DNA from 2 places in the Catellatospora sp. NPDC049133 genome. Region 1 is predicted to be linked to the other one. Evidence: riboswitches for the same ligand, from Rfam matches in the RefSeq annotation. Region 1 holds a riboswitch; the other holds the start of a gene.
The links. A riboswitch is a leader RNA that binds a small molecule or an ion and turns the genes downstream of it on or off. The one in region 1 is predicted to bind glycine.
Positions count from the first base shown of each region.

Region 2: linked by a shared signal. The riboswitch ahead of gcvP (aminomethyl-transferring glycine dehydrogenase) and the one ahead of gcvT (glycine cleavage system aminomethyltransferase GcvT) in region 1 are both predicted to bind glycine.

Region 1 is NZ_JBEZDT010000009.1:16,995-21,401, forward strand. Features, by position in the region: gene glyA (serine hydroxymethyltransferase) at 1-1,227, opposite strand, end outside; gene gcvH (glycine cleavage system protein GcvH) at 1,224-1,607, opposite strand; gene gcvT (glycine cleavage system aminomethyltransferase GcvT) at 1,604-2,785, opposite strand; glycine riboswitch at 2,932-3,023, opposite strand; gene AB0B35_RS12100 (spermidine synthase) at 3,098-3,814, opposite strand; gene AB0B35_RS12105 (DUF4259 domain-containing protein) at 3,943-4,407, opposite strand, start outside.
Region 2 is NZ_JBEZDT010000032.1:56,247-60,653, reverse strand. Features, by position in the region: gene gcvP (aminomethyl-transferring glycine dehydrogenase) at 1-1,582, opposite strand, end outside; glycine riboswitch at 1,682-1,770, opposite strand; gene AB0B35_RS30885 (zinc-binding dehydrogenase) at 2,008-2,985, opposite strand; gene AB0B35_RS30880 (cysteine desulfurase-like protein) at 3,070-4,284, opposite strand; gene AB0B35_RS30875 (molybdenum cofactor biosysynthesis protein) at 4,387-4,407, shown strand, end outside.

The sequences.
Region 1 (4,407 bases):
CCTGACGCGTAGCGCCATCGCGACGGCCTCGTCGAAGGACGGCAGCAGCGCCTGCGCGACGATGTCAGCGACCTCGGCGAAGTCCTCCTCGGCGAACCCGCGGGCGGCCAGCGCGGCCGTGCCGATGCGCAGCCCGGAGGTGACCATCGGCGGGCGGGGGTCGCCGGGCACCGCGTTGCGGTTGACCGTGATGCCGATCCCGTGCAGCCGGTCCTCGGCCTGCCGCCCGTCCAGCTCCGACGCCCGCAGGTCCACCAGCACCAGGTGCACGTCCGTGCCACCGGTCAGCACTGACACCCCGGCCGCCGCCACGTCCGGCGCGGACAGCCGCTGGGCCAGCACGCGCGCGCCGTCGAGGGTCCGTCGCTGCCGCTGCGCGAACTCCGCGCTCGCCGCCATCTTGAAACCGACCGCCTTAGCCGCGATGACGTGCTCCAGCGGGCCACCCTGCTGGCCCGGGAACACCGCGCTGTTCACCTTCTTGGCGACGTCCTCCTGGTCGGTGAGCACCACTCCCCCTCGCGGCCCGCCCAGCGTCTTGTGGGTCGTGGTGGTGACGACGTCGGCAAAGGGCACCGGGTTCGGGTGCAGGCCCGCCGCGACCAGCCCGGCGAAGTGCGCCATGTCCACCATCAGCCGCGCGCCCACCAGGTCGGCGATCTTGCGGAAGGCGGCGAAGTCCAGCTGCCGGGGGTACGCCGACCAGCCCGCGATGATCAGCGCGGGCCGGTGTTCGAGCGCCAGCCGTTCCACCTCGGCGAGGTCGACCAGGCCGTCCTCGGCGGACACGTGATAAGCCACCGCGTGGTACAGCCGGCCCGAGAAGTTGATCCGCATGCCGTGGGTGAGGTGCCCGCCGTGCGCCAGGTCCAGGCCGAGGATCGTGTCGCCGGGCTGGATCAGCGCCATCATCGCCGCCGCGTTGGCCTGCGCGCCCGAGTGCGGCTGCACGTTGGCGTAGCCCGCCCCGAACAGCGCCTTAACGCGGTCGATCGCCAGCTGCTCCACCACGTCGACGTGCTCGCAGCCGCCGTAGTAGCGCCGCCCCGGATAACCCTCGGCGTACTTGTTGGTCAGCACCGAACCCTGCGCCTGCAGCACGGCCAGCGGCGCGAAGTTCTCGCTCGCGATCATCTCCAGGGTGTCGCGCTGGCGGCCCAGCTCGGCGCGCAGCGCCGCGTGCACCTCGGGGTCGAACTCCGCCAGCGGGGCGTCCAGGGTGGTCACCGGCTGGCCTCCGCCCCGATCAGCGCGGCGTACCCGGCCGCGTCGAGCAGCTCAGGCTCCCCGGTCAGGCGCAGCCGGAACAGCCAGCCCTGCCCGTACGGATCGGAGTTGACCAGCGACGGGTCGTCGGCGACCGCTGGGTTCACCTCGACGATCTCGCCGTCGGCGGGGGCGTACAGCTCGCTGACCGACTTCGTGGACTCGACCTCCCCGCACGGCTCGCCCGCCGTCACGGACGTGCCGACGGCGGGCAGCTCCAGGTAGACGATGTCGCCCAGGGCCTCACCGGCGAACGCGGTGATACCGACCGCGGGCACATCCTCCTCGGACAGCCACTCGTGGTCGCGGGTGTAGCGCAGGTTCTCGGGGACGGTGTTCACGCGTGGCCTCCAGCGGGGCGGCGGTAGAAGGGCAGGTCGACGACGGTGACGGTGTCGCGGCTGCCGCGGATGTCGACGGCGAGCACCGTGCCGACGGCGGCCCGGTCGGCAGGCACGTACGCCATGCCGATCGGGCGGCCCAGCGTCGGCGACGGCGCGCCGCTGGTCACGGTGCCGATCCGGACGCCGGTGTCCGGGTCGAGCACGTCATAGCCGGCCCGGGGTGCGCGGCGCCCGGCGGGCAGCAGGCCCACCAGCAGCTCGGCCGGGCCGGCCTCGGCACGGGCGACCAGCGCGTCGCGGCCGACGAACGGCTTGTCGAGCACGACGACACGGCCCAGCCCCGCTTCGAACGGGGTGCGCCCGGCGGTCAGTTCGTGGCCGTACAGCGGCATGCCCGCCTCCAGCCGCAGCGTGTCCCGGCAGGCCAGCCCCGCCGGGACCAGGCCGTGCCCGGCTCCGGCCGCGGTGAGCGCGGCCCAGACGGCGGCCGCGTCGCCGGGCGCGCAGTAGACCTCGAAGCCGTCCTCGCCGGTGTAGCCGGTTCGGGCCAGCAGCACCGGCGTTCCGGCGAGCACCGCCGGGTCGATGGCGTAGTAGCGCAGCGCGTCCACGTCGGCGGTGGTGGTCACGGCGCGAAGGATGTCGGCCGAGCGCGGTCCCTGCACGGCGAGCAGCGCCCAGTCGGCGGACACATCGCGGACCAGCGCCTGGAACCCGGTGGCGCGTTCGCCCAGCGCGGCCGATACGACGGAGGTGTTGGCGGCGTTGGCGACGACCAGGTAGCGCTGCTCCTCCAGGCGGTACACGATGAGGTCGTCGAGCACGCCGCCGTCGGGGGCGCAGAGCATGGTGTAGCGGGCGCGGCCGACGCCGACGGCGGACAGGCGGCCGACCATGGCGTGGTCGAGCATGGCTGCCGCGCCGGGGCCGGTGACCTCGATCTCGCCCATGTGGCTCAGGTCGAACAGGGCGGCGGCCTGGCGGACGGCGTGGTGCTCGGCGGTCTCGCTGCCGTAACGCAGCGGCATGGTCCAGCCGGCGAACTCGGTCAGCACGGCACCGAGCCCGCGGTGCACGTCGTGCAGGGCGGTCTGCCTGGGGGAAGGTTGATCATGCCCAGCCTGGTCCCGTTCGGGACTGGGGTGGGCAGCGGTCGGCGACGCGACGGCGCTCACGGGAGGCTCCCTGGTCCGGGTGCCGCACAGGCGGCACCGGTGGTGGATGGCCTCCCCCTCTGTCATCACTGCCTGAGAGCTTCACCGCGAATCGCGGCTTGCACCGTGGGCGCAGGACTGTTTCATCCTGACTTTCCAGAGTTCGCCTCGCCACGGCGGTACGTGGGCCTGAGAGATTCCGGGGAGAAGTTGCTCCTTCGGCGGCCCGGTCGCGCCGGGCCTCTCCCGCCGTGGTTCAGTCGGCGAGGTATTCAGTTGTCCGCCGTACCGTAGACGCCGCTCTGGAACGCCGTCAACCGCGGCCGGGGCGGGTCAGCGGCGCTTGGCGACGTAGACGGTGTTGGTCGACTCGCGGTCTTGCAGCGGGTTGGGGAAGCTGACGACGTCGGCGCGTACGTCTTGGAACACCCCGGCGAGGCGGGCGGTGAACTGGTCGTCGGGCGGGTCGTTGGACCAGAGCGTGAACACGCCGCCAGGGTGCAGGTGCTCGGCCAGCCGGCGCAGGCCTGCGGGCTCGTAGAAGCTCGCGTGGCTCGGGTGGAGCAGGTGACTGGGCGAGTGGTCGATGTCGACGACGATCGCGTGGAAGCGGCGGCCGGGGCGGTGCGGGTCGAGGCCGTCCGGGGACGCGCAGCGGGCGAAGAAGTCGCCTTCGGACAGGCGGCAGCGCGGGTCGCTGGAAAGGGTCGTGCCGGCGGGGATGAGGCCCTGCTCGTGCCAGGCGATGACGTCGGACAGCGCGTCGATGACCAGCAGCGAGTTCACCCGGTCGTCGGCGAGCACGGTCAGGGCGGTGTAGCCGAGGCCGAGGCCGCCGACGGCCACGTCGAAGCCGGTGCCGTCGAGTTCGGCGAGCGCCAGTTCGGCGACGGCCTCCTCGGCGACGGTGAACAGGCTGGACATGAGGAAGTCGTCGTCGAGTTTGACCTCGTAGACGTCGGTCTTGAACATCGGGTCCCAGCGGCGGCGCAGGCTGATCACGCCCATCGGCGTCTGCCGCCAGCCGAGTTCCTCCAGCCGTGCTCCCATGCCGCCTCCGTTCCGGCGGCGCCGCACTCGGGTCGGGCCGGACCGTCAGGTTAACCGACGGGTCGACGGCTGCCGGGAGCGACGCGCCAGCCGCCGATCCCGTTGCTCTCCAAGATCTGCACCTGACGTCAGGGTTGCCCACCCGCCGCACGTTCGAGCACGGCGACGACGAGCGCCACCCTCTCGATTGCCTCGTCTCGGTCGGCTTCCAGCATCCAGACGCTGCGCCACTCGCTGTCCGCCCCGGTCACATGGAGGACCGCGGCGATCGCTTGCCCGATCAACCCGGCTTCAGGCGACCGCAGCAGCGCCGGGGTCCATTCCTCCTCGGCGTTGCCCTCGTCGGCGGGGTCGAAATCTCCGAAACCGTCGTCGTCACCCGCCGGGTGTCGGCTGATCGATACGAGTCCGCCGGGTAGCGCCAAGGCTATGAGCGCCGCGGCAGCGACAACTTCGTGGGCCAAGGGCGGATTGTCGGCAACCGAAGCCAGCCCTTCTCTGAACACGTCTCCGAGCAGGTCGGACTTCCCGAGGTCGTCGAGTTCGGCGAGCTCCTCCAACAGGTCCAGGGCCCGATCGTTCCCGAACGGTGC
Region 2 (4,407 bases), on a different contig from region 1:
TGTCGCGGTAGCCGGCGGTCTGGTGCTGCGGCGCGAACGGGTGCAGCTGGCCGAACTCGGGCCAGGTGACCGCTTCCATCTCGGTGGTGGCGTTGAGCTTCATGGTGCACGAGCCCAGCGGGATCATGCCCCGGTCCAGCGCGTAGTCGAGGTCCGACAGGCGGCGCAGGTAGCGCAGCATCGCCGTCTCGCTGTGGTGGCTGGAGAACACCTCGTGGGTGAGGAACTCGGTGTCGCGGGCCAGCTCCGCCGGGATCGCGGTGGCCTGGCGCGGCTCGGCCAGGGTCACGCCGAACGCGGCGCAGACCGCCTTCAGGTGCGCGACCGTGGTGGTCTCGTCGCAGGACACGCTCACCCGGTCGGCGTCGACCAGGCGCAGGTTGATCCCGTCGCGCTCGGCGGCGGCGACCACGGTCTGCGCGCGGCCCGGCACGACCGCGGTGACGGTGTCGAAGAACGCGGTGTGCGCGACCTCGACGCCGCCGGTGAGCAGGCTGACCGCCAGGCGGCTCGCGCTGTCGTGCGCGTGCCGGGCGATCTTCCGCAGCCCGTCCGGGCCGTGGTAGACGGCGTACATGCTGGCCATGACGGCGAGCAGCACCTGCGCGGTGCAGATGTTGCTGGTCGCCTTCTCCCGCCGGATGTGCTGCTCACGGGTCTGCAGGGCGAGCCGGTACGCGCGGGTGCCATCGGCGTCCTTGGAGACGCCCACCAGGCGGCCGGGCAGCGAGCGCTCCAGACCGGCGCGCACCGCGAGGTAGCCGGCGTGCGGGCCGCCGAAGCCCATCGGCACGCCGAAGCGCTGGGCGCTGCCGCAGGCGATGTCCGCGCCGATGCTGCCCGGGGCGCGGACCAGGGTCAGCGCCAGCAGGTCCGCGGCCACCGAGACCAGGGCCTGGCGGGCGTGCGCGGTCTCGATCAGGGCGGCGTGGTCGCGCAGCGCGCCGGACGCGCCCGGGTACTGCAGCTGCAGGCCGAAGAACTGCTCGGGCAGCTCCTCGGCGTCCAGGTCGAGCACGCGGACCTCGATGCCGAGCGGCTCGGCCCGGGTGGCGATCACGTCGATGGTCTGCGGCAGCGTGTCCGCGTCGACGACGAACACGTTGCTCTTGCTCTTCGACGAACGGCGGGCCAGCGTCATCGCCTCGGCGGCGGCGGTGCCCTCGTCGAGCATGGAGGCGTTGGCGGTGGCCAGGCCGGTGAGGTCGGTGACCACGGTCTGGAAGTTGAGCAGGGCCTCCAGCCGGCCCTGGCTGATCTCCGGCTGGTACGGCGTGTAGGCCGTGTACCAGGCCGGGCTCTCCAGCACGTTGCGCTTGATCACGCCGGGCACGTGGGTGCCGTAGTAGCCCAGGCCGATCATGGAGGTGGCGACCGTGTTGCGGTCGGCGAAGGCGCGCAGCTCGGCGATGGTCTCGGCCTCGGTCGCGGCGGCCGGGAGGTCCAGCGCGCCGTGCCAGCGGATCACCTCGGGGATGGCCGCGTCCATCAGCTCCTCGATCGAGGAGTAGCCGATGGCGTTGAGCATGCTCTCGGTCTGGTCTGAACCGGGACCGATGTGGCGTTCTACGAAGGCGCTCAATGTGTGCTCCGGGGTCGAGGACTATGGATAGCCCTCCCCCTCTGTCACGGGCGATGCTCATGAGCCTCGCCACGGCGGGTCGCGCCGCTCCAGAGTCGCCATGCCCGTACGGTTCGGGTGCCTGAGAGGTTCCGGGGAGGAATTGCCCCTTCGGCGCCGCTTTACGCGGACTCTCCCACACGGGTGTGCCGGCACCGCCCACGCTACCAGCACGTGTGTTTCGGCACCGTAACCCAGGCCACTCACACGCCGGTCGGCCGGCCGCCGACCGCCCCATGATCGCTCGACTTGCCAGGCACCTGTGCGTATCTTGCGCACCCATTCACACATGTGCCCGGCAAGTCGAATGATCATGGTGTGGGACGCGCCCGCGCCGAAGCGCCACGTGGCCGGTGAGACCTCGCGCGGTCAGGTGCGCGGGCGGATCAGGGGATCAGGACGACCTTGCCGACAGTGGCCCGGGTCTCCAGGGCGGTGTGGGCGCGGGCGGCTTCGGCGAGCGGGAACGTGGTGATCGCCGGGGTGAGCCAGCCCTCGGCGGCGTCGCGCAGGGCCTGCTCCTCCAGGGGGCGCAGGCTGCCCGCGACCTTCATCATGGCCGGGCCGATCGCCGACGAGGCGATGATGCCCCGGGCGTACAGGTCCTGGGTGGTGAGCTGGGTCGGCGCGCCGGCGGACCCGCCGAAGATCAGGAAGCGGCCGAGCGGGGCGAGCAGTTCCAGGGCCGCGCGGCCCCGCTCGCCGCCGACGCCGTCGAGGACCACGGTCAGGTCGCGCTCACCCAGTTCGGCACGCACCTTGCCGGCCCAGCCCGGCTCCAGGTAGTCGGCGGCGATGTCGGCTCCGTTGCGCTGGACCCGGGCCACCTTGTCCGGGCCGCCCGCCGCGCCGACGACCAGCGCTCCGGCCCGCTGCGCCGCCTGCACGAGCAGCGTGCCCAGACCGCCTGCCGCGCCGGTGACCAGCACCGCGTCGGCATCGGTAAGGCGCGCCAGGCGCAGCACACCGACCGCGGTCCGGCCGGTGCCGATCATCGCCACCGCGGCCGGGGCGCTGAGTTGCTCGGGGATCTCGTGCAGGGAGGCGACGGCGGCGACCGCACGGGAGGCGTACCCCCCGCTGGTCATGCCCAGGTGTGCGACCACGCGCCGGCCCTGCCACGCCGGGTCGACGCCCGGCCCGGTGCCGCCCACTCGCCCGGCGACCTCCCGGCCCGGCGTCATCGGCAGCGTGGGCGGCGGGAACGGCCCCGGGCTGCCGGAGCGGATCGTGGTGTCGACGAGGTGCACCCCGGCGGCCTCGACCTCGATCAGCACCTGCCCCTCGCCCGGCACCGGGTCGGGGACCTCCTCGAAGCGGAGGTTCTCGGCGGGGCCGAACTCGTACTGCCGGATGGCGTGCATGGGCGCTCCTGGGTGTGCGTCGGTTGCGACGACGCTAGGAGTTCAAGTGCACTTGAGGTCAAGCCGCGACGCCGACGCGCTGCCTCAGGCCGCCTGCTTGGCCAGCGCGCGGACCGCGTCCAGCAGCACGTCGACGTCCTCGGCGGTCGTGTAGTGGTAGATGCCGGCCCGCACCGCGCCGCCGGAGTCCCGCAGGCCCATCGTGTGGAAGTACTCCCACGCGTAGTAGTCCCCGGCGAACGCGCAGATGCCCGCGTCGCCGAGCGCCTTGGACGTCTCGGCCGGGTGCGTCGACCCGACCCGGAACGACACCGTCGGGCACCGGTCGGCCGGGGCCGGGCACAGCGACACCCCGTCGATCGCGGCGAGCCCGTCCACGAGCCGGGCGAACAGCTCCGCCTCGTAGTCGCGTACCGCGGCCAGGGAGGTCAGCAGGCGCTCGCGCCGGGACCCGGTCGCGGCCGGGTCGAGACCCGCCAGGTGATCGACGGCGGCGGTGACGCCGGCCAGGGACGCGAAGCTCGGCGTGCCGAACTCGAAGCGCTCCGGCACCGCGTCACTGGACGGGCGCAGCTTCGCCGGGAACATCCCCGCCCACAGCGCGGGGTCCGCCACGCAGGCGGCCAGATGCGGGCCGGACCACTTGTACGCGCTGGTCACGTAGAAGTCCGCGCCGAGCGCCGCGACGTCGGTCGGCTGGTGCGGCGTCGCGTGCACGCCGTCCACGAAGACCAGCGCCCCGGCGGCGTGCGCGATCGCGGCGATGGCGGGCACGTCCGGCCGGGTGCCGATCGCGTTGCTGCCCGCGGTCACCGCGACGAGCCGGGTGCGGTCGCTGACCAGGTCCTTGTACTGCCAGGTCGGCAGCTCACCGGTGGCCGGGTCGAACTCGGCCCAGCGCACGGTCGCGCCCTGCTCGTCGGCGACCTGCACCCACGGGCGCACGTTCGAGTCGTGATCGAGCCGCGAGACGACCACCTCGTCGCCCGGACCCCACGACTGGCCGAGTGTGCGGGCGACCAGGTACACCAGCGACGTCGCGCTGTTACCGAAGACCACCCCGGCCGGGTCCGCGCCGAGCAGGTCGGCGACCGCGCGGCGGGCGTCCGCGACGATCCCGATCGCGCGCCGGCCGGGCGCGAACGCGTCGCTGCGGTTGGCCACCGCACCCCGGTACACGGCGTCGACCGCCTGCGCGACCGGCTCCGCGACCAGCGAGCCCGCGGCCGCGTCGAAGTGCCGGAAACCCTCACCCAGGGCCGGGTATGCAGCGCGAGCCCGCGCGATGTCGAACGCCATGCCCGCCACCCTAACCACCCGCCCACTCTGCCGTCATGATCCAAACGGCCGGTGTCCGCGCCGCGCCTTCGGACCGCACGGCCGCGGTCGTAGGGTGGGGTGGTGGCGGAGATCGTGCAGCTG